DNA from 4 places in the Aquitalea sp. USM4 genome. Region 4 is predicted to be linked to each of the others. Evidence: predicted binding sites of a transcription regulator. Region 4 holds the regulator's gene; each other region holds the start of a gene.
What was found. Region 4 encodes FNR, which switches genes on or off when oxygen is low (the NO sensors DNR and NnrR bind a similar motif). Its sites were predicted from a motif close to TTGATNNNNATCAA; they were not measured.

Region 1 (5,992 bases), 180 kb from region 4:
GCCAAACGCAAGGCGGCAGCGCAGCTCATGGGCTGATGCCAGTCTGTTTGCCAATAAACAAAGCCCGGCATGTGCCGGGCTTTTTGCTGTTTGTCTGTCAGACCCGTTTACACGGCCATGAAGCGTTGCAGCGGTGTGGCGCTCCAGTCCACGCTGTCCAGCAGGTTCTTCACGATCAGCCCCAGCTCGGTATCCCCTTCAATCACCAGTTTGCGGTTGAAGAACAGGGTGTCCGGGTCTTCTTCGCGCAGCATCATGCGGGCAAAGTCGGCCAGGTTGGCCGCCAGGCGCAGGTCGGGTTCTGACGGGGTGCTGTCCACGCTGAAACGCGCGTCGTCTGCGGTGAAGCGCAGGCGCATGTCGGCATCCAGAATATGGACTTCAAAGCTGTGCCCGGCCAGCAGGCTCATGTCTACCGGCAGGATGTCGCGCTTTTTCAGTTGATTGAGCGTGGTGACCAGCGCCCAGCAGGGCGGTGTGCTGGGCAGTTTGCCCAGTATGCTGGCCAGCTTTGCCGGCAGGGTCAGGTCAGGAATGTGCATGGCTGGTTTCTCCTATGGCGCTGATGCCGGCACTGCCGCGCCAGTAACCGTCCACCAGCAGGCTGTCGGAATACGGGCTGAGGTCCACTTCGCCGGTAGTGCGTGATTCGATGGCAGCAACAGCCTGCTGGTAGCCCTGTACTACCTGGGCCGTGTGTTGCCACTGCGGGCTGATGCGCAGGGCGGTAATGCCCATGGCGCTGATGTCGGCCAGGTGTGGCAGCAGGGACTGGCAGCCGTCGGACATGGTCTGGATGCCGTTGATGGTGAGGAAGGCCTGTTGTTCGCGCGTGTTCAGGCGCAGGCCGTCCGGGTGCTCCATGCAGCGGAACTGGCAGTCGTCCTTGGACAGGTTGTAATGCCGCGCGGTGAAGCAGCGCGCGGACAGTGCCAGTGGCAGCCTGCCCCAGGCAAACAGCTCGGTTTCGATCTGTACGCCATTGAACGCCGCCTGACCCAGTACAGCAGACAGGGTGTCGCGGTCCATTTCCACCGGCGGAATCCAGCGCCGCGCGCCCAGTGAGCGGATCAGCGCCAGGGTGTCGGCGTTGTAGATATTCAGGTGATGACCGGCAACAAAGGGCTGGCCTTGTTGCTGCGCCAGCCGGGCTGCGCCCAGATCATTGGCTTCCAGCTGCAGTTCGCCGTTTTCCACCAGCTTGCGCAGGCGGCGCAAGTCGGATTCGCTTTCGATCAGCGCCTGGCTGGACAGCACCACCTGGCGTCCGCTCTGGGCCAGTTCGCGTCCCAGGCTGATCCAGTCCTGGCCGCGCAATTGCTGGCGGCGCGAGCAGACCGCCTCGCCCAGATAAATGGTTTCCAGCGGCCAGTCGGCGGCCTCGCTGTAAAAGCGCAGGATATCGTCGCGGGACCAGTAAAACAGTACCGGGCCCAGTGTCAGTTGCAATTTTTTCATATCAGGCCTGCTTGTGAGGCCGGCAAGGCAGCTTGCCCGCCGGCACACGGTATGTCATTTCCAGGGCCGGTTGTAGGCACCCAGCGTCTGCTGCTGGCCTTCCGCCAGCTTGGACAGGGCCTGGGTCCAGGCGGGCTTGACGGCAAAGCGCTGCTTGTCCCGGCCTGCGGCATCCAGCGCCTCGCGCAGCGTGCGGGTGACCTGGGCCACGTAGGCCGGGCTGCGCTGGCGGCCTTCCACCTTGATGGCCGCCACGCCGATGTCGATGATCTGCGGCAGCATGCTCATCACGTTCAGGCTGGTGGGTTCTTCCAGTGCGTAGTAGGTATCGCCTTCCACTTCAAAGCGCCCTTTGCACAAGGTGGGGTAGCCCGCCGGTTCGCCCTGCTGGTATTCGTCGATCAGGATGCCGTTCAGCCTTGCTCCCAGTGCTTGCTGGCCATGTTCCCAGCGCACGAACTTGGCTGGCGAGCACACGCCATGGCTGTTGGGTGATTCGCCGGTGGCATAGCTGGACAGCAGGCAGCGGCCTTCCACCATCACGCACAGGCTGCCAAAGCCGAATACCTCGATTTCCACATTGGTGTGGTCAATCACCTGCTTGACCTGATCCAGCGTCAGCACGCGCGGCAGGACAGCTCGGCGGATGTCGAACATGTCCTGGGCCAGCTTGATGGCTTCGTAATTGGTGGCGGAGCTTTGCACCGACATGTGCAGGCGCAGGTCCGGGTAACGGTCGCGCGCGTATTTCATCAGGCCGATGTCGGCCAGGATGATGGCGTCCACGCCCAGTGCCGCACCTTCGTCGATGGCGCGATGCCAGCGGCTGATGTCGCCGCCCTGGGCATAGGTGTTGATGGCCAGCAGCACCTTGCGGCCATGCTGGTGCGCGTAGTGGATGCCTTCGCGGGCGGTACGGTCGTCAAAATTCAGCCCGGCAAAGTTACGGGCATTGGTATCGTTTTTCAGGCCGAGGTAGACGGTGTCGGCACCGTTATCCACGGCTGCCTTGAGGGCAGGCAGGCTGCCCGCCGGACAAACCAGCTCCGGCAGGGGGCGTGTGGCAGGCATGATGGCAAAATGTCGGCAATTGAAACCGCCAGACATTAGCAGAGCGTTGCAGCGCGGGACTTGTTCTGGGTCAAGTCGCCGGGATGGTGTGGGGCTGGGCGTGGCCGGGATGGCACAGGCCATCCCTCATCCTGGAGTCCGGGTCAGAACGGCAGCACCAGTTTGGTCTTGGCCACCAGCACGATATACGCCACCACCAGCAGCGCACAGAGCAGGGCGATGCTGCGTATCTGCTTGGTGCGGCCGCGCTTCAGCGCAATGGTACCCAGCGCCACATAAGCCAGCAGGCCGGCTATCTTGGCCAGCAGCCATGGCGTTTGCAGCAGCGGCCAGCCGCCCACCACCACCAGGGTGATGCCCAGTGCCAGCAGCGCGGTATCAATCACATGCGGCAGGATGCGCAGCAGCTTGCTGGCCAGGATTTGCTGTTTGTCGGCCAGCATCAGCCCGCCACGCAGCGCGAACAGGGTGATGGTGAGATAGGCCATGCCCATGTGGGCGTGTTTGAGAATCTGGTAAGTGTTCATGCCTGCGTCTGCCATTTATGCCTTCTGCATGGGGTGATGAGGGCCAAAGGCTGATGGTACACTGAAGCCTTCGTTTCATCAGCGTTCCCGACCATGCTTTTTCTCTATCAGTCCAATCGCCTGGAGCAATTGGGCCAGCTTTATGCCGCCATGTTGCAGGCACAGCCGCTGAGCGACCCGTTTGCCGCCGAAACGGTGATCGTGCAAAGCCGGGGCATGGGGCGCTGGATGACGCTGGACCTGGCGCAGCAATGCGGCATTGCCGCCAATACCGACTTTGTCTTGCCCGCTGCCTTTGCCTGGCGGCTGATGCAAAAGGCCATTCCCGGCTTGCCACGCAAGTCATCGTTCAGCCCGGAAGTGCTGAGCTGGCGGCTGATGGAACTGCTGCCCACCCTGCAAGGCGAGGTGTTTGCCCCCTTGCAGCGCTATGCCGCCGGTGGCGAGGCCGCTGCGTTCGAGCTGGCTGGCAAGGTGGCTGATATTTTCGACCAGTACCTGGTGTTCCGCCCGGACTGGATCCGCGCCTGGGAAGCCGGAGAACGGCTGGATCTGGGCGATGACGAAGCCTGGCAGGCCGCGCTGTGGCAGCAACTGGCAGCACAGGACCCGGCCCGTCACCGCGTACGCATGCTGGATGAATTCTTTGCCGCCTTGCGGCCGGAACACCTGCCGGAGCGCATCACCCTGTTCGGCATTGCCAGCCTGGCACCGATGTATCTGGCGCTGATCAAGCGGCTGGCCGAACTGACCGATGTCTGCCTGTTCACCCTCAACCCCTGCGAAGCTTACTGGGGCGATATTGTCGATAACCGGCGCAAGCTCAAGCTGCGGGAAAAGGGTGATCTGTTCGCCACCGAAGGCCACCCGCTGCTGGCCTCGCTGGGCAAGCAGGGGCGCGACTTTTTCGAGCTGATTGCCGCTGATGCCGAGCTGGACGCCCGGCCCTTGTTTGCCGAACCGGCCGGTGACAGCCTGCTGGCGCGCTTGCAGCGCGACATCCTGCAATTGCAGATGCCGGGCGAGGATGGCCAGTGGCTGGCGGCGGATGACGGCTCGGTGGAGCTGCATGCCACCCACGGTCCGATGCGCGAACTGGAAGTACTGAAAGACCGCCTGCTGGCCATGCTGGCGGAAGACCCCTCGCTCAGCAGCGCCGACATTGCCGTGCTCACCCCCGATATCAACAGCTATGCACCGTATATCGACGCGGTGTTTGGCAAGCGCGACGATGCGCCCAGCCTGCCCTATGCCATTGCCGACCGGCAGGTGGAGCGGGAAGAACCCTTGCTGGCCGCCATCGGCACGCTGTTGCAGTTGCTGGATTCCCGCTTTGCTGCCGATCAGGTATTGGCTTTGCTGGACAGCCCGGCGCTGTTGCAACGCTTTGGCCTGCAAGCCGAAGACCTGCCCTTCATCCAGGACTGGGTGCGGCAGAGCGGCATCCGCTGGGGCCGGGATGCCGCGCACAAGGCGGCACTGGGCCTGCCGGCCGACCCGCTGTTTACCTGGCGCTGGGGGCTGGACCGCCTGCTGTTGGGCAGCATCCTGCCACCGGCCATGGCCGGGGATGACAGCGGCCTGTTTGCCAACCTGCTGCCGCAGGGTGGCGCGGGCGGGCAACTGGCCGAGGTGCTGGCCCGTTTTGCCAACTGTTATGCCGTGCTGGATGAATTGGCGGTCAGCTGGGCCACGCCAGCCAATGCCGCCGACTGGGCGCTGCGTCTGCTGGAAGGCATTGACCGGCTGTTTGCCGTGGATGACGAAGGCGAAGCCGCGCTGGGTGTGGTGCGCGATGCGCTGCAGGAACTGGTGGACGATGCCGCCATGGCCGGTTTCACCCAGGCCTTCAGCCTGCCGGTATTGCGCGACTGGCTGCAACGCAAGCTCACCATGGCCTCGCCGCTGGGCTTTTTGTCCGGTGGCGTCACCTTTTGCGCCATGGTGCCGATGCGTTCCATTCCCTTCAAGGTGCTGTGCCTGATCGGCATGAATGACGGGGCATATCCGCGTGACGAGCGCCCGGTCAGCTTCGACCTGGTGGCGCGTCATCCGCGCCGGGGCGACCGTTCACGCCGCTTTGACGACCGCTACCTGTTTCTGGAAGCCATCCTGTCGGCCCGCCAGCGGCTGTATCTGTCCTATGTCGGCCTGTCTGCCCGCAATAACGAGCCGCTGCCGCCCTCGGCGCTGATTGCCGAATTGCTGGACTGCTTCAAGGCCATGTGTGGCGAAGCCGCTGCGGCACAACTGCTGGTGCGACATCCCTTGCAACCGTTCTCGCCGCGCTGCTACGACGGTAGCAATCCCCAGCTTGCCAGTTTCGACCCGAGCTATGCTGCCGCACTGGCGGCACCGCCAGCCCAGCCGCAGCCCTTTGCCTGCGTGCTGCCACCCTTGCAGTCGCTTGCGGTGGTTCACGTCAATGACTTCATCCGCTTCTGGAAGAACCCGCCGCGCGCCTGGCTGGCCGAGCGGCTGTCCATCCGCTTGCAAGGACAGGAAGAAGAACTGCCGGTACGCGAACCCTTCAGCGTGGACCGCGATGCCAGCCGCACCATGCGCACCCAGCTGGTACAGCGCATGCTGGCCGGCAAACCGGTGGCACCGGTGCGCCAGCGTCTGGTGGGGGCCGGCTTGCTACCACCCGCACAACTGGGGCAGGCCTGGCTGGGCAGCGAAACCGCCAGCGCAGCGCGTCTGGCGCATCGCCTGCCTGCTGTGCTGACCGAAGCCACCTTGCCGCCGCTGCCCATCAGCCTCACCCTGCATGGCACCACGCTGGCCGGGGAACTGGGAGGGCTGCGCCCGGAAGGGCAGATCCGGCTGGTGATTGGCAAGATGAATGCCGCCGAACGGCTGGAGTGGTGGCTGACCCACCTGCTGCTGTGTGCCACCCGTCCGGCAGGCATTGCCTGCCAGTCCATGCTGTACGA
Region 2 (5,992 bases), 2.1 Mb from region 4:
GCCTTCTGGTTCATTCCGCTTGCCCTGTTGCTGGCGGGTGGGGCCTGGCTGGCCAGTGACGATGTATTGCGTGCCCTGGCCGTGCTGGTGGTGGCGACACCTTGTCCCTTGCTGCTGGCGGTGCCGGTGGCGATGATTTCCGGCATTTCGCAGTGTGCTGGCCGTGGTGTGCTGGTGAAAAGCAGTGAAGTGCTGGAGGCGCTGGCGCGCGCCACGCTGCTGTTTTTCGACAAGACCGGCACGCTGACCGGTGGCAAGGCCAGGCTGGTGGCCATTCATGTGCCGGATGGCGCAGCAACCGACGATGTATTGCGGCTGGCCGCCGCGCTGGACCAGATGTCCAACCATGTAATGGCCACCGCAGTGGTGCAGGCGGCGCATGAACGCGGCCTGGGCAAGCTGCCGTTGCCGACGGCGGTGAACGAGGTGGCCGGTGCCGGGCTGAGCGGCGAGCTGGAAGGCCGGCGCGTGGTGCTGGGCAGCCTGGCTTATGTCAGCAGCCAGCTGCCGTCCTTGTCGCCCTGGGCGCAGTCCTTGCAGGCAAGGCTGGATATGGAAGGGGCCAGCGTGGTGTATGTTGCCCGCGATGGCGTATTGCTGGGTGCGCTGGAACTGGCCGACCGCTTGCGGCTGGAAACCCCGCGTGCGCTGCGCATGCTCAAGCGCTGCGGTGTCAGCCATATCGCCATGCTGTCCGGTGACCGGCAGGATGTGGCCGAGGCGATTGGCCACGGCATTGGCGTGGACGAAGTGTTTGCCGGTTTGCAACCGCAAGACAAGCTGGCTCACATCCATCAGGCCAGAGCGCGCGGTGTCACGCTGATGGTGGGGGATGGCGTCAACGATGCCCCCGCCTTGCGTGCGGCCGATGTCGGCGTGGCGATGGGCGCGCAAGGGGCTGCAGCTGCGGCGGAAAGTGCTGGGGTGGTGTTACTCAACGACCGGCTGGACCGGCTGGCCGAAACGGTGATGGTGGCCCAGCGCAGCATGGCGATTGCCCGCCAGTCGGCGGTGGCCGGCATGGGTCTTTCGCTGCTGGCCATGCTGGCCGCCGCGCTGGGCTGGCTGCCACCGGTATACGGTGCGGTGTTGCAAGAGCTGATCGATGTGGCGGTGATCGTGAATGCGCTGCGTGCCCTGTCGCCACCTGCCGGTCTGGGCCAGCAGCAGAAACTGACGGTGGAAACCGTGGCGCAACTGAACGAGGAGCATGCGCTGCTCAACCCGCTGTTGCAGCAACTGGCAGCACTGGCACGCGCCGTTCCGCAACTGGAGCACAGCCAGTTGCGGGCTGAACTGGACCAGCTGCAAACCCTGCTGCACGAGCGCCTGCTACCGCATGAGCAAAAGGAAGAAGGGCAGCTTTACCCGGCCATGGCGCGGCTGTTGGGCGGCGAGGACCCGCTGGCCGCACTCAGTCGCAGTCATCAGGAAATATTCCGCCAGTCGCGCCGCCTGACCATGCAGATAGCGGCCTTGCCGGTGCCTGCTTCGCAGCTGGAATTACAGGAGTTGCAACGCACCCTGTACAGCCTGGACACCATTTTGCAGCTGCATTTTGCCCAGGAAGACGAGCTGTACCAGAGCATGAGCTGAACGCTCGCATCCCTCACAGGGGGGCGGGGGAGCGACTGCTGTCCTGGCCATGCAGTTGCTGGCGGTACTGGCGCGGGGTAAAGCCGGTCAGCGCCTTGAACTGGCGGCTGAAAGCGCTGTGGTCGGTGTAGCCGCAGTGCAGTGCTACATCGGTGATGGCCATGTCACCGTGCAGCAGGCGGTGGGCATGTTCCAGCCTGGCCTTGTGAATCATCTGGCGCGGGGTCAGGTGAAACACTTTCTTGCAGTAGCGTTCCAGCTGGGCGGGGGAGACGCCGGCGATGGCGGTCAGCTCGTCCATGCTGATGGAACGGCTGAAGTGGCTGCGGATGAACTCGTCCACCGCCACCAGCCGGGTGTAGGCGGGGTGGGTCTTGCTGGCGGCCTGCAAATCCAGCGAGATGCCGATCAGCCCGATGATGTCGCCCGCCGCACTGTATAGCGGCCATTTGTAAGTCAGGCACCAGCCCGGCTCCCGGCTGTTGAACAAATGCAGTTCCAGCTGGCTTTCCAGTACCAGCCCGTCCTTCAACACCTTGATGTCCTGCGCGGTATAGCCCGGCCCCAGCTGCGAGGGAAACACCTCGGCGCTGGTCTTGCCCAGCAAGGGTTGCAGGCTTTTCAGCCCGCAGCGTTCCACCAGTGTCTGGTTGGCCAGCAGATAGCGGGCCTGTGCGTCCTTGATGAAGATGGCGGCATTGGGGATCAGGTTCAGTACCGGCAGCAGCGGTCCCAGTGCGCCCAGCAGACTGTCCAGGCTGTCCGGACGCGTTTGTTGCTGCCAGTTGGCAATGCTGTCCAGCAGTTCCCCTGTCATGGTTTTCCCCTCCTTGTCTTGTGCGCTTGTCCGGTCTGTCACCGGGCATGGCGGCACAGTCCTGTCTTGCCCATTGTGCTGCAAAAACAGCAATTGTGCTGATTTCGTCATTGTCGCTGATGATAAGCATCAAGATTCCCGGCAGCAATAACGCCATTCTATGCAGGTGCTGACGAAGACGAGTTCGGCGTGAAGATGCAATGGAATCAATACCCTGCATGGTATTGCTGCATCGGGTTTTCACAGGACATGCCAAGGGTGCATTCCTGCCGACCGTCATTCAAGGTCTTACCGAATGGACAAGCTTATGCAAGAGATACACATCATCGATTCCCACACCGGCGGCGAACCCACCCGGCTGGTGATGCGCGGTTTTCCCGATATCGGCGGTGGCAGCATGGCCGATCAGCGCGACGCATTGCGCCAGCAGCACGACCAATGGCGCCGCGCCTGTTTGCTGGAGCCGCGTGGCAGCGAGGTACTGGTGGGTGCGCTGTATTGCCCGCCAGTGTCGCCGGACGCCACTTGCGGGGTGATCTTCTTCAACAACACCGGGTATCTGGGCATGTGCGGCCACGGCACCATCGGCCTGATTGCCTCGCTGCATTACCAGGGCCTGATTGCACCGGGCGTGCACAAGATCGACACCCCGGTGGGACAGGTCAGCGCCACCCTGCATGAGGATGGTGCGGTGACGCTGGGCAATGTACCGGCTTACCGTTATCGCCAGCAGGTGGCGGTGAACGTGCCCGGCTACGGCGTGTTTCACGGTGACATTGCCTGGGGTGGCAACTGGTTCTTCCTGGTGTCCGAACACGGCATGGTGCTGGACATGGCCAATGTCGAGGCACTCACCGCCTTCACCTGGGCCATGTTGCAAGCGCTGGAAGCACAGGGCATCACCGGGGCCGATGGCGCGCTGATCGACCACGTGGAGCTGTTTGCCGACGATGCCAGCGCCGACAGCCGCAATTTCGTGATGTGCCCGGGCAAGGCGTACGACCGCTCGCCCTGCGGCACCGGCACCAGCGCCAAGCTGGCCTGCCTGGCTGCCGACGGCAAGCTGGCCGAAGGCGAAAGCTGGGTACAGGCCGGCATCACCGGCAGCCAGTTCATCGGCCATTACCAGCGTGAGGGCGATTTCATCCGCCCCTTCATTACCGGCCGCGCCTTCGTCACTGCCAGCAGCACCCTGCTGATCGACCCGCAAGACCCTTTCGCCTGGGGCATCTGAGCCCCGCGCTGCACAGACAACACCCCATACACACATACAAGCTGCAAGGAGCAAAACAATGAGCGACAACATTTTCACCGGCTGCATCCCGGCCCTGATGACCCCGTGTACCGCCGAGCGCAAGCCGGACTTTGACGCGCTGGTGGCAAAGGGCCGCGAGCTGATTGCCGCCGGCATGAGCGCGGTGGTGTATTGCGGCTCGATGGGCGACTGGCCGCTCCTGACCGAAGCCGAGCGTCAGGAAGGCGTGGCCCGGCTGGTGGCCGCCGGCGTGCCTACCATTGTCGGCACCGGTGCGGTGAACACCCGCGAGGCGGTATCCCATGCCGCCCATGCCGCCCGTGTTGGCGCACATGGCCTGATGGTGATTCCGCGCGTGCTGTCGCGTGGCGCGTCCCCGACCGCGCAAAAGGCCCACTTTTCCGCCATCCTCGCCGCTGCGCCCAATTTGCCTGCAGTCATCTACAACAGCCCTTACTACGGCTTTGCCACCCGTGCCGATCTGTTCTTCGAACTGCGCCGCAGCTATCCCAACCTGATCGGCTTCAAGGAATTCGGTGGTGCTGCCGACATGCGCTACGCCGCCGAGCACATCACCTCGCAGGATGATCAGGTCACGCTGATGGTGGGGGTGGACACCCAGGTGGTGCATGGCTTTGTCAATTGCAATGCTACCGGTGCCATTACCGGCATCGGCAATGCGCTGCCGCGCGAGGTGCTGCATCTGGTTGCGCTGAGCAAGGCCGCTGCCAAGGGCGACGCAGTGGCCCGTCGTCAGGCGCGCGAGCTGGAATCCGCGCTGGCGGTGCTGTCCTCCTTCGATGAAGGCTGCGATCTGGTGCTGTATTACAAGTACCTGATGGTGCTGAACGGGGATACCGAATACAGCCTGCACTTCAACGAAACCGATGTTCTGACCGAAGCCCAGCGCCGTTATGCCGAAACCCAGTACACGCTGTTCCGCAACTGGTATCGCGACTGGTCGGCCGGGCTGAATGTGGCCTGAGCCAGACCCTGAGCAGCCGTGCCACGCCTGTCGCGTGGCCGGGCTTTTACTTCAAGCAGGAAATCTCATGAATCTGACAGGCAAGATGCTGATTGGCGGGCAATCCGTCAGCGGTAGGCGTGAAGCGCTGCATGCCATCAACCCGTCCAGCGGACAGACACTGCAACCGGGCTATGCCGGGGGCGATCAGGCACAGGTGGAGCAGGCGTGCGCGCTGGCATGGGCCGCGTTTGATGCCTACCGCGAAACCACGCCGGCACAGCGGGCGCAGTTGCTGCAAACCATTGCCGGGGAAATCGAAGCGCTGGGCGATGCGCTGATTGAACGCGCCATGCTGGAAACCGGTTTGCCGCAGGCCCGTTTGCAGGGCGAGCGGGCCCGCACCTGCGGCCAGCTGCGCATGTTTGCCCGTACCGTACGGGCTGGTGAATGGCTGGATGTGCGGGTCGATCAGGCCCAGCCTGCGCGCCAGCCGCTGCCGCGTGCCGACTTGCGCCAGCGCCAGATCCCGCTGGGGCCGGTGGCCGTATTCGGGGCCAGCAACTTTCCGCTGGCCTTCTCGGTGGCCGGGGGGGACACCGCCTCGGCACTGGCGGCCGGATGCCCGGTCATCGTCAAGGCGCACAGCGCCCATCCCGGCACCAGCGAACTGGTGGGCCAGGCCATTGTGCGGGCGCTGGAAGAGTGCGGCTTGCCCGCCGGGGTATTCGCCCTGCTGTTTGGCAGTGGCCGCGAAGTAGGGCAGGCATTGGTGAACGATGCGCGCATCAAGGCGGTGGGCTTTACCGGCTCGCGTGCCGGTGGGCTGGCCCTGTGTCAGACCGCACAGCAGCGTGTAGAGCCGATTCCGGTATATGCAGAGATGAGCTCCACCAACCCGGTGTTCCTGCTGCCTGCTGCCTTGCAGGCCCGTGGGGATGCGCTGGCACAGGGCTTTGTCGGCTCGCTGACGCTGGGCGCAGGGCAGTTCTGTACCAACCCCGGCCTCTTGGTGGCGGTACAAGGGCCGGCGCTGGAGGCGTTTGTCGCCAGCGCGGCTGATTTGCTGCAACACAGTGCGGCGCAAACCATGCTCACACCCGGCATCCGGGCGGCGTATCAGGACGGAGTGGACAGTCTGTCCCGCCACGCCAGTACCGTGGCCAAGGGTGTGTTGCCCACCGGTCCCAACCAGTGCCAGCCACAGCTGCTGCGGGCAAGTGCAGCAGAATACCTGGCCAATCCGGCCTTGCAGGCCGAGGTGTTCGGCGCTGCCGCGCTGATCGTGCAATGCCGTGATGAGGCAGAACGCCTGCAACTGGCCGAGGCGCTGGAAGGCCAGCTGACGGCCACGCTGCAA
Region 3 (5,992 bases), 1.9 Mb from region 4:
ACCTGAACGGATTACACGAGTTCCGGGGTCACCGGAGCGGCGATTCTGAAGTGATTTTCCAGACCATGCAAAATTATTTGTCAGTCACCACCCTGCACGCGACACAACTCGGCAGTGAGCCGTGCCAGCCAATCAAAACAGGCAGCCAGTTGACTCTCCTCAATAAATTCATCCGGGCGATGTGCCTGCTCGATCGAACCTGGTCCCAGCACGACACAAGGGATGCCGGCCGCATGGAAAACACCAGCTTCCGTGGTATACGCCACACCGTCACCACCCTGACAAGCGCACAGCTTTTCCACATAGTGCAGCACTTCACTTTGCGGTGTAGCCTCGAATGCCGGGCAATATACGCGCGGCTCAATGGAGATTTCCGCTTCCGGGGCCACCTGGCGCATTTCGAGCAACAGATTGTCAGCATAGTCACGCACCGAATCGACAAAGCGCTGCGGATCATCCCCTGGCAGCCAGCGGCACTCGAAGGTGAATTCGCAATCCTTGGGCACGATGTTGTTGGCCGTACCGCCGGAAATGGTGCCGGTTTGCAAGGTGGTAAACGGCACATCATACAATGGCTGGTGATGACCAAACGACGCCTCGGTGTCGGCCAGACGACGGACATGGGTAATCAGCCTGGCGGCATATTCAATGGCATTCACCCCTTGCGGTGTGAGCGAGGAATGCGCAGCCCGCCCCTGTACATGGCAGTGGTAATGGGCAATGCCCTTGTGCGCCACCACGGGACGCATTGAAGTCGGCTCGCCAATGATGCAACCGGCCAGCGGCACCTGCTCCTGTAACAAGGCATCAATCAGGCGTGGCACGCCCAAGCAGCCCACTTCCTCGTCATAAGACAAGGCAATACCGATGCCCTGCTGCAGGCTTCCCTCTGCTGCAAGCCTCACCCACTCCGGCACATGCGCCAGTACGCAGGCAATGAAACCCTTCATATCGCACGCACCACGCCCATACCAACGCCCGTCTCCCTTGTCGGTAAGGGTGAACGGCGGTGAAGTCCACGCCTGCCCGTCCACCGGCACCACATCGGTATGACCGGACAGCAACAGAACCGGCAGGTCTGCCGCACCTATCCGGGCAAACAGGTTGGCCTTGCTGCCATCATCATTCAAGGTCAGCTGGCTGCTCAGGCCGTAAGCCTGCAGATACTGCTCCACCCAACGGATCAGTGCGAGATTGGAATGACGGCTGGTGGTGTCAAAGCCCACCAGTGTTTGCAGCAGGGAAAGATAGGAGGAAGACATGAGGCAGTCCTGTAACAAGGCAAAACATAGGCGGAGTCTGCCCCCAGAGCGGCTACTCAGGCAATATGCCTGCCAATAAAAAGGCTGCCTGCCCCCCAGCCGGATAGCCTTTTTCTACAGCACTCTTGGCAAGCATGCCGAAACCCGCTATTATTCGCACTCTTCTGCGGCGGGTCTCCTCGCATTGTACGGTAGCAAACCTGGTCAGGTCCGGAAGGAAGCAGCCATAGTTACTTAGTGCAAGTGCCGAGGGTCAGGCTCGCCACCCTCCCCTCTTTGGTTCTACCATCATCTATATACATGTTTACGACATGTAACTACCATTTTCGTGCCAGGTGGATGACATTCCGTTGTATTTCTAGATAAGAATACGCTAACATATCATTCATGCGCATGTAATCCATGACGGAACTTTATGATTTTTTTCAAATCACATTATTCCTTATGGATTTTCTTTGCTATTTTTAGGACATAGGGCAGTGTCCTAAGCCAAAACAATAATTCAATACAATACTGTTAGCCTTTTAAGAGGAACAACCCATGAAACTCTTTGAAAAAATCACCAATCCGCGTGAAATCCGCCGCAAGCTGGGCCTGAACCAGCAAGAGTTCTGGAGTCGCATCGGCGTAACACAGTCCGGCGGCTCCCGTTACGAAAGCGGCCGCAACATGCCCAAACCGGTTCGCGAACTGCTACGTCTGGTTCATGTCGAGCAGATCGAACTGTCCAAGGTACGTCGCGAAGACTTCGAAATTGTCGAGTATCTGAAAGAAACCCACCCTGACCTGTACAAGAGCCTGCGCAAGGCCGTACGTGCCAAGATGGAAGCGCAGGAAGACAGCAGCGAAGCAACCGCTGGCTGATATTCCCGCCACCCAAAAAAAGCAGCCGTCAAACCATCTGGTTCAACGGCTGCTTTTTTCATGAGCAAACCGCTATGCAGTGGCACATAGCGGTCTGGCAAACATGCTCATTCACCGGCATTACGTACCAGCAGGACCGGCACATCTGCCTGCTTGAGCAAGCCTTCGGCAACACTACCCATCAGGATATGCATCAAGCCGCTCCAGCCATGGGTACCCATCACCACCAGATCAGCACCCCAGGTATTGGCATCATCAATCAGCACTGATGCAATCTTGTCACCCCAGCTCTCCAGGATCTTGACTTCAGGAGTCAGCCCGGCAGCCACTGCCTGTGCCTGTGCCTGTCCCAGCACTTGCTCACCGGCCTGCTTGATGGACTTTTGCAGCTCGGCAGCATCCAGGAACTCCGTACCGCCCCAGCCAAACTGCGCCAGATCAACCACATGCACCAGACGAAGGGTGCTACCCATGCTCTTGGCAAGTCGGCATGCTTCAGCCAATGCCAGGTTGGACGTATCACTATCATCCACCGGCACGAAAATGCGTTGGTACATAAGCCTCTCCTTGTGTGTGTTGGCAGCCATGCATTCAGTCTAGCAAACCACCCCGGCTTGCTGTTGATACAGATTAAGACAGTCGATTAGACTGAATGTCATTTTATTCAGGTGAAATCATGGCACGCATCAAGATTGCCCTTCCCGAGCAGTTCATCTTCCAGACCAGCGTGGATGTGCGCATCGGCGACATCAACTACGGTGGCCATATGGCCAATGATGCCATTTTGCGCCTGGCGCACGAGGTGCGACTGCGCTGGTTGAAAAGCATGGGCTACAGCGAGCTGGATGTCGAGGGCGTTGGCATCATCATGGCCGATGCAGCCGTCATGTACCGTGCCGAAGCATTTCACGGCGACCAACTGGTGTTCAATCTCGGCACCGCCGATCTCAACAAGTACGGGCTGGACATCGTCTATCAGGCGACAGATGGCAACAATGGCAAAGAAGTGGCAAGATTGAAGACAGGCATCGTATTCTTCGATTACCAGACTCGTCAGGTCGCAGCCATGCCCGCAGCCTTTGCGGCAAGGCTTCATCAATAACAACAAGGAATCTCGTGATGCGTCCATACCCGATTAACAGCCCCGAGGCCATTGCCCGTTTGCTGGCCATGTTCATGATTTCCGATGGCAACATGGACCCGCGCGAGCTGGACCTGCTGGAAAAAGTCAACGTCTACGACCTGATCGGCCTGTCGCGCAAGCAATTTGCCCAGGTTCTGACAGACTACTGTGACGACATTTCCGACGAAGCGGAGCAGGACGGCACCATTCACCTGCTGGATACCGACCGGATCGAAACCATGCTGGCCGAGGTGACCAATCCGGCCAAACGCATCCTGACCTGTGTGCTGGCCATGGATATCAGCAAATCGGACGGCACCATCAGCGACCCGGAAATTGTCTTGCTGCGCCACATGATGAAAGAATGGAACATCAGCCTGGACGACCTGGAACGCCAATTCGTGCGCTGAACCCTGAGGCGGCAACCGGGTACGAGGCCCGGCATCCGTGCTAAAGCATTGCGCAAGCCGCCCGGCCCGTCCTGGCGGCTTTGTCATTGATAACAACAAGGCGCTAACCCATATGCAAACCCGCTTTACCGGCAGCGATCAATACGTTGCCACCGACGACCTGATGATGGCGGTCAATGCTGCCATCACGCTGCAACGCCCTTTGCTGGTTAAAGGCGAGCCGGGTACTGGCAAGACCATGTTGGCCGAAGAAATTGCCGCCAGCCTGGGCCGGCAGCTGATTGTCTGGCCGATCAAATCCAGTACCAAAGCCCAGCACGGGCTATACGAATACGATGCGGTATCCCGCCTGCGTGACTCCCAGCTGGGCGATGCCAAGGTTCATGACATCAGTAATTACATCATCAAGGGGCAGCTATGGCAGGCCTTCGAGGCGGATACGGCACCGGTGTTGCTGATTGATGAAATTGACAAGGCGGACATCGAATTCCCCAACGACTTGCTGCGCGAACTGGACCAGATGGAGTTTTTTGTGCACGAGACGCAGCAATTTGTTCGTGCCCGTCAGCGGCCCATCATCATCATTACTTCCAATAACGAGAAGGAACTGCCAGACGCTTTCCTGCGCCGCTGCTTCTTCCATTACATCCGTTTTCCCGATCCGGCCACCATGCAGACCATCGTGGACGTGCACTACCCCGGCCTGCAACAGCAGCTGGTCAGCCAGGCACTGGAAGTCTTTTTTGCCATCCGTGAAATGCCCGGCCTGAAGAAAAAGCCCACCACTTCCGAACTGCTGGACTGGCTGAAGCTGCTGGGCAGTGAAGGCATAGACAGCACACAACTGGCCGCCCAGCACCAGTCGGCCAGCCCGCCACCATTGGCAGGTGCCCTGTTTAAGAACGAGCAGGACCTGTCCTTGTTCGAGCGCCTGAGCAATATGGCACGCCTGCGCCGTGGCTGAGTCTGACATGCTGGCTGCATTCCGTGACAGCTTGCGGCTGCAAGGCAAGAGCCCGCACACGCTGGATGCCTATGTGCGCGACTTGCAAGGCCTGCAACTTCTACTGGGCAACCGCGACATCCTGCAGGCGCAGGCCGATGACATCCGCAAGGCCATGGCCACCCTGCACGCACGCGGCCTGGGTAGTCGCAGCCTGGCACGCAAGCTGTCATCGTGGCGGCAGTTCTACGACTGGCTGCAACAAAAACAGACCATCGGGATCAATCCTTGCCTGGGCCTGCGCGCGCCCAAGCAGGACAAGCCCCTGCCCAAGGCGATGCCAGTGGATGGTACTGCCGCCTTGCTGGAACACATTCCGCATGATGAAACCCTCAGCCTGCGCGACCGTGCCCTGTTCGAGCTGATGTACTCCTCCGGCTTGCGCCTGTCCGAAGCGGTAGGGCTGGACCTGTCCGACATGGACCTGCAGGAACAGCTGCTACGCGTGCGCGGCAAGGGCAACAAGACACGCTTGCTGCCGATAGGTCGTACGGCACTGGATTACCTGCAGCAATGGCTGGCCGAACGGCAAGCCGAAGCGGGCTGCAATGCCGTGTTTGTCGGCCGGCACGGCCGCCGTCTCAGTGCGCGGCAAGTGCAAAAACGCCTGGCGGAATGGTCGATCCGTACCGGCATGGACCGCCATGTACACCCCCACATGCTGCGTCACTCATTTGCCAGCCATCTGCTGCAATCCTCGGGCGATTTGCGGGCAGTGCAGGAATTGCTGGGCCATGCCAACCTGTCGACAACCCAGATCTACACCGCGCTGGACTTTCAGCATCTGGCCAAGGTGTACGATGCCGCTCATCCACGGGCCAGGAAAAAGGATACTGAATAGAAAAACCCGGCAAAGCCGGGTTTTTCCAATGCAGAGCCTGTCAGTGCGGCAGGTGACTTGATCGCCGCAGCGCGCTCACCTACTGCTTTAACTGTGTGCAGGCACGGCAGCCAGTACCGCCTTGAGCAATTGCCAGGCCTTGCCGACCGACTCCACTTCCACCCGCTCACCCGGTGCATGTGCACCGCGAATGGTCGGACCGAATGACACCATGTCCATCTCCGGATACTTGGCTCCGATAATGCCGCACTCCAGACCGGCATGAATCACCTGCACGCCGGATTCGCCACCGAATTCTTGCTGATAAACCTGCTGGAACAAGGCCAGCAACGGGGACTGCGGGTTTGGTGCCCAGCCCGGATAGCCACCTTCCATTTCCACGGCAAAGCCAGCCAGCCCAAACAGGCTTTCCACTTCACGCGCCAGCATCCAGGTGCCGGAATCCAGCAAGGAGCGCACCATCAGGTTGGCAAATACCTTGCCCTGCTC
Region 4 (5,992 bases):
AGCATGCGCGGCTGCAGCAGCGCGTGTTTTATGAAACCCCGGTCGCAAGCGACATCCTGGGCGTGGACTTCCATCAGCAAGGCCGCATCGATGCCGATGCCATCCGTGCCCATGCCCTGCTGCCGGATGCCGACTATTATTTGTGCGGCCCGGTAGGCTTCATGCAGCAACAGCACCGCCAGCTGCGCGAGGCCGGGGTAGAAGCCACGCGCATCCACATGGAAGTGTTTGGCTCCAATGCCATGACCACCGGCTGAATTGGCTTTGTTTGCCGCTGCGCATTGTGAGCTGCCGCACTGCGGAGTATCCTGCGCGGCACTTTCCCAGCCCACTTTACTGCCATGCAACTGAACCGCTTTACCGACCTTGGCCTGCGCGTGCTGATGTACCTGACGCACCGCGACCGGGAGCAACCGGTCACCATCAGCGAAATTGCCGAACGCTTCGAGGTGTCGCGCAATCACCTGGTGAAAGTGGTGCATTTCATGGGGGTGCAAGGCTGGCTGAACAACAGCCGTGGCAAGGGTGGCGGGCTGGCGCTGGCCCAGCCGCCCGAGCATTACCGCCTGGGCGGCATCATCCGCACGCTGGAAGGCAATGTGCCGCTGATTGACTGCGCCGAACCGCCTTGCGCGCTGCGCCAGGACTGCCAGCTCAAGGCCGTGCTGGATGTGGGCATGCAGGCATTTTTCAGCACACTGGACAGTTATACGCTGCGCGACGTGATTGCCAGCCCCACCGGCGAGGCCATCATTCGCCTGCATCGCAGCCCCAGACCGCAGTCGGCCGACAAAACCACACCGGATGTGTTGTAAAAAACCATCACTTTTTCAATGAAAAAGCCCGCTACCTGCGGGCTTTTTTGCTGCTTTTTTAGGGGATAACCCTTTAAACAGTCTGAACAAAACCATCAGATGGTCTTGGAATAACGTGCCTTGGTTTCCCGTTCACGCAAATGGCGGTCGAACAGCATGGCGATATTGCGGATCAGGAAACGCCCCTTGGGCTCCACCATCAGGAAATCGCCATCAAAGGTCAGCAGGCCCAGCTTGTGGTACTCGCGGATGGCTGGCAGCTCGGCAGCAAAATACTCGGCGAAATTGATGCCGTGCACCTGCTCGATGGCTTCCACCGACAGGGAGAAGCGGCACATCAGCGCCTGGATGATGCCGCGACGCAGGATGTCGTCCTGATCCAGCACCATGCCGCGCATTACCGGCAGCCGGCCTTCGTCCAGCGCGGCGTAATAGCTGTCCAGGTCCTTCTCGTTCTGGCTGTAACAGGGGCCAACCTTGCCGATGGACGACACGCCAAGGCCGATCATGTCGCAGTCGGCATGAGTGGAATAGCCCTGGAAATTGCGCTGCAGGCGGGCTTGGCGCAAGGCAATGGCCAGGTCATCTTCCGGCTTGGCAAAGTGGTCCATGCCAATGAATACATAGCCTGCATCCGCCAGGCTCTTTACCGCGTCCTGCAGGATGTCCAGCTTGGTGCTGGCGGCTGGCAGGTCCGCCTCGTTGATGCGCCGTTGCGGCATGAACACGGTGGGCAAATGGGCATAGTTGTACAGCGCCAGGCGGTCCGGGCCAATGGCAATCACCTTGTCCAGCGTGCGTTTGAGCGACTCGCGGGTTTGCAGCGGCAGGCCGTAGATCAGGTCCACACTGACCGACTTGAAGCCCGCCTCGCGCGCAGCCTCGATCACTTCCAGCGTTTCCTCCTCGCTTTGCACCCGGTTCACCGCGGCTTGCACCTGCGGGTCAAAGTCCTGAATGCCCACGCTCATGCGGTTGAAGCCCAGTCGCGCCAGATGATGCACGGTTTCACGACCCACCTTGCGCGGGTCGATCTCGATGGAATATTCTCCCTCCGGCAAAAATTCGAAGTGGGCACGCAACATGGTCATCAGGCGGTCCAGCTGCTCGTCGGACAGGAAGGTTGGCGTACCGCCGCCAAAGTGCAGCTGGATCAGCTTTTCCCGGCAGCCAAGCGAGGCGGCAACCAGCTTGATTTCCTTTTCCAGGTAATCGAGGTAGCGGTCGGCACGGCTCTTGTCCTTGGTGATGATCTTGTTACAGCCGCAGTAATAACAAACCGTGTTACAGAACGGTATGTGTACGTACAATGAGATAGCGTTCTGATGCATGCCCAGATGGCGCTGCATCAGCCAGCTTTTATAGTCCTTCTCGCCAAACGCCGGGGTAAACCGGTCTGCGGTCGGGTAAGAAGTGTATCTTGGGCCGGAACCATCAAGACGTTCGATCAATGCTCGGTCGAACTCACAGTGGGTAGGCGAAAACGGATGGGTGGTGTGCATGTCGTCGGGTATTGATAGTCAAACGTCAGGTGGACTGGTAAATTTGCGGAAAACGTGCGAATTCCGCTTTGACAAGGGTCAAGCTTCTTTACAGGGTTGTACAAAACACGCGATGTCAGACCAACACCAACACACTCTGCACGCACTGAAGGTGTCCTGCTCCAACTGCAGTCTGCGCGAACTCTGCCTGCCCATCGGGTTGAACCGCGACGAAATGACGCAGCTGGATGCAGTTATCCGTCAGAGCCGCCGCCTCAAGCGCGGTGAATACCTGTTCCGCAGTGGCGAAGCCTTCAAGTCGCTGTTTGCCGTGCGCACCGGTTTCTTCAAGACCAGCGTGGCAAGCCAGGACGGTCGTGAACAAGTCACCGGCTTTCTGATGTCCGGCGAACTCATGGGCCTGGATGGCATCTCGTCCAATGTGCATGGCTGCGACGCCATTGCCCTGGAAGACAGCGAAGTCTGCGAACTGCCCTTCAACCGCATGGAAAGCCTGGGGCGCGACATTCCCAGCCTGCAACACCACTTTTTCCGGCTGATGAGCCGCGAAATCGTGCGTGACCAGAACGTCATGCTGCTCCTGGGCAACATGAAGGCAGAAGAACGTCTGGCTGCCTTCCTGCTGAACCTGTCACAGCGTCTGTCCACCCGCGGCTTTGCCGCCAACGATTTCATCCTGCGCATGAGCCGCGAGGAAATCGGAAGCTTCCTCGGCCTGAAACTGGAAACTGTCAGCCGTACGCTGTCCAAGTTCCAGCAGCAAGGCTGGTTGAGCGTGGACCACAAGCACATCCAGCTGATCAAGGCCGATGCACTCAAGGACCTGATCTCCGGTTGTACCCACGCCAACGGCGTGTAAGCCAACAGGCACGGTAACAGCCATCCGGGCGGTGGGCGCAATGCGCCTTACCGCCCTTTTTGCATCTTCCGCCCATCCGGGCAGGCGCGCCATTCTCCGCAAGCACTAACTCTTCCGGGCAAGGTATTACCAGCGCCCGATCAGCATGCCGGCCACCAGTTGCTCGGCCCGTTCCGCCACTTCAGCCAGCTGCGCGGCGTCCGGCTCGCCGCGTACCACCACGGCGGGCAGCACTTCGTGCCAGCCATAGCCGGCGATGATGCGCCGCATGGCGTGCACAGCCCCCATGCCATCGTTACCGGCGGACACCAGCAAGAGGCAGGCCAGCCCCTCGGTACGGCCCTGCGCGGGGTAGAAGGTGCGGTCAAAGAAATCCTTCATCTTGCCCGCCATATAGCCAAAATTCTCCGGCGTTGCCAGCACGATGCCGTCTGTTGTCAGCAAATCATCCAGTGTGGCCTGCTCGGCGGGCAGGCAGTTGAACTGCAGGTCATCGGCCAGCTGCGCTACGCTGGCGCGCACGGCATCAACCAGCTGCAAGGTGCGGCCGGTCTGGCTGGCATACAACAACAGCAAGCGCTTCATGCGGCGGGACTCCCTGGCAGCGTGGCCATCAATGCCTGCAGGCGCGTTGCTTCGGGCCAGCCTGGCGGCACCACGAAACCGCGCGCCACCTCCTCCCAGTAGCCATCGCCCAGCGGCAACAGCTCGGCCACCAGTTGCGGCACCACGGCCTGGCGCAATTCCTGGCGCAGGCTGTGCTGTTCACGCACTTCGGCTTCGGCCACGCGGGCCGGAGCCAGCCAGTTCAAGCGTGGCAGCCACATCCAGCGTGATGCCGGGCTGCTACTGGGCCAGGGCTGCAATAGCGGGCTGAACCAGCCTTGCAGCTGATCCGCAGCCAGTGGCGGCATGGGGCGGGACGGTCGGGAATAGAAAAACCAGCCGGCCAGCCGGGCCTGACTGGCGCAGGCCACAAAGTCTGGCGGCAACACGCGCCGGGCCAGGGGGTGGCGGGACAGCTGCAACTGCGCCTGCAATTTACCCGCCTTCAGCAGCCAGGCATCGCGCAGACTGGGGCCTACCAGACTGTCCGGCCCCTCGCCCAGTTGCAGATAGAATTTGCTGGCGGTTTCCACGTGCAGTGGTTCGCCATCCAGCCGGATCAGGAAATCAAATTCGCCAATGGTGCGGCCGCTGGCGTCCCGTAGCGGCAGATTGGCGGCCACCAGCTCGATATGGGGCGCGAGGTGAAACCAGAAAGCCAGCAAGCGCTCGGCATAGTGGCCCAGACGGCGACAGGGCTGGTCGGCCAGCCAGGCATAGAGCGGTGCCGGGTCTTGCTCCAGCGCGGCCAGCAAGGCCGGGCCATCCGGGCCCAGCAGGCGTTGTGGCGAAAGATTGCAGCCGCTATCCCAGGGAGCAGGGGCGGTCAGCAAGAAAGCCAGATCACGCAGCGCAGGCTGCGTGTAAGGCAGATAAAAACCGCGATCAGGATTCGCCGCCGTGCTCATGGCCGTCTGCCACGCGCTGGATCTGCTTCATCAGGCCACGCAGGATGTCCACCTCGTCGCGCAGCATGCCGGAACGGTTGAACAGCGCGCGCATGCGGCGCATCAGTCGCTCGCTGTTACGGCGGCGGTAGTAGCCGATGGCGTCCATGGTCTGGTCCAGATGCTGGCAGAAGCCTTCCACCTCGCCCAGGCTGGCGGTTTCGCTTTCCGGACGCAGGTATTCCACATCAACGCCGGTATGGCTGAACAGCTCGTAAGTCATCACCTGCACCGCCATGGCCAGGTTGAGCGAGAAGTAATCCGGGTTGCCCGGAATGGTAACCAGCCGGTTGCACTGCTCCACTTCTTCAATCGACAGGCCGAAGGTTTCATTGCCGAACACCAGCGCCACCTGTTCGCCATCGCGCGCGCGCGCCACCAGTTCCGGCGTGGTTTCGCGCGGGGTGGAAAGTGGCGTGGTGAGTTCGCGGCGGCGGCTGGTGAGCGCGCAGGCCACGGTGACGTCGCTGAGCGCCTCACTGAGGCTCGCCACCACGGTGGCGCTCTCCAGCACATCCACGGCACCGGAGGCCAGGGCATTGGCTTCATCGCTGGGAAACACTTTGGGTTCAACCAGATACAGGCGGGTCAGCCCCATGGTTTTCATCGCCCGTGCGGCCGAACCGATATTGCCCGGATGGTTGGGCCGAGCCAACACGATGCGAATGTTTTTCAGAAAATCAGGTACTTGGGGTTTATTCATCAGCAGTTTCACATTAAAATGGCGGGCATATCAAAAAGCCCGCGCGCTCGCGCCGGCTTTTTTTGTTCCTTAACCCAGATTGTTACTGTCAGATGTCGAGCCATGTTGGCTGACATCTGCTATCCGTTCTAGAGGCCGTCAATGCATCCGATGCTCAATATCGCGGTTAAAGCCGCCCGCCGTGCTGGCAGTGTAATCCAGCGTGCGTCGCTTAACCTCGATACCATTCGTGTAGAGAAGAAAAAGCACAATGACTTTGTGACCGACGTGGACCGCGCTGCCGAACAGGCCATCGTGGACATGATTCTCGAGGCGTATCCCAAGCACGCCATTCTAGCAGAAGAGTCCGGCGCCAAAGGCGTGGGCTCCTCCGAATACGAGTGGATCATCGACCCCATCGACGGCACCACCAACTTCCTGCATGGCCATCAGCAATACGCTATCTCCATTGCACTGGCGCACAAGGGCCAGGTGCAGCAGGCCGTGGTGTACGACCCTAGTCGTAACGATCTGTTTACCGCCTCGCGTGGTGTTGGCGCTTTCCTCAACGACCGCCGCAT

Region 1: DKK66_RS09895 (peptidase U32 family protein) is a predicted target of FNR. The motif match lies at 2,590-2,603, and genes of this name have one in related genera.
Region 2: DKK66_RS00820 (4-hydroxyproline epimerase) is a predicted target of FNR. The motif match lies at 2,533-2,546, and genes of this name have one in related genera.
Region 3: DKK66_RS19430 (universal stress protein) is a predicted target of FNR. The motif match lies at 2,747-2,760, and genes of this name have one in related genera.

What each region holds. Positions count from the first base shown of each region.
Region 1 covers NZ_CP029539.1:2,110,529-2,116,520, forward strand. The annotation lists gene DKK66_RS09880 (LysR family transcriptional regulator) at 1-36, shown strand, start outside; gene DKK66_RS09885 (SCP2 domain-containing protein) at 108-542, opposite strand; gene DKK66_RS09890 (U32 family peptidase) at 529-1,458, opposite strand; gene DKK66_RS09895 (peptidase U32 family protein) at 1,513-2,529, opposite strand; gene DKK66_RS09900 (SirB2 family protein) at 2,673-3,071, opposite strand; gene recC (exodeoxyribonuclease V subunit gamma) at 3,150-5,992, shown strand, end outside.
Region 2 covers NZ_CP029539.1:176,726-182,717, reverse strand. The annotation lists gene DKK66_RS00830 (heavy metal translocating P-type ATPase) at 1-1,596, shown strand, start outside; gene DKK66_RS00825 (AraC family transcriptional regulator) at 1,610-2,413, opposite strand; gene DKK66_RS00820 (4-hydroxyproline epimerase) at 2,721-3,647, shown strand; gene DKK66_RS00815 (dihydrodipicolinate synthase family protein) at 3,706-4,653, shown strand; gene DKK66_RS00810 (aldehyde dehydrogenase (NADP(+))) at 4,721-5,992, shown strand, end outside.
Region 3 covers NZ_CP029539.1:4,225,608-4,231,599, forward strand. The annotation lists gene argE (acetylornithine deacetylase) at 81-1,262, opposite strand; RNA gene ffs (signal recognition particle sRNA small type) at 1,431-1,529, shown strand; gene DKK66_RS19425 (DNA-binding transcriptional regulator) at 1,803-2,126, shown strand; gene DKK66_RS19430 (universal stress protein) at 2,234-2,683, opposite strand; gene DKK66_RS19435 (thioesterase family protein) at 2,803-3,228, shown strand; gene DKK66_RS19440 (TerB family tellurite resistance protein) at 3,246-3,659, shown strand; gene DKK66_RS19445 (MoxR family ATPase) at 3,772-4,623, shown strand; gene xerC (tyrosine recombinase XerC) at 4,631-5,503, shown strand; gene DKK66_RS19455 (aminoacyl-histidine dipeptidase) at 5,591-5,992, opposite strand, start outside.
Region 4 covers NZ_CP029539.1:2,290,582-2,296,573, reverse strand. The annotation lists gene hmpA (NO-inducible flavohemoprotein) at 1-257, shown strand, start outside; gene DKK66_RS10695 (Rrf2 family transcriptional regulator) at 342-815, shown strand; gene hemN (oxygen-independent coproporphyrinogen III oxidase) at 911-2,317, opposite strand; gene fnr (fumarate/nitrate reduction transcriptional regulator Fnr) at 2,430-3,176, shown strand; gene DKK66_RS10680 (flavodoxin family protein) at 3,303-3,761, opposite strand; gene DKK66_RS10675 (DUF1853 family protein) at 3,758-4,690, opposite strand; gene DKK66_RS10670 (RNA methyltransferase) at 4,668-5,432, opposite strand; gene DKK66_RS10665 (inositol monophosphatase family protein) at 5,574-5,992, shown strand, end outside.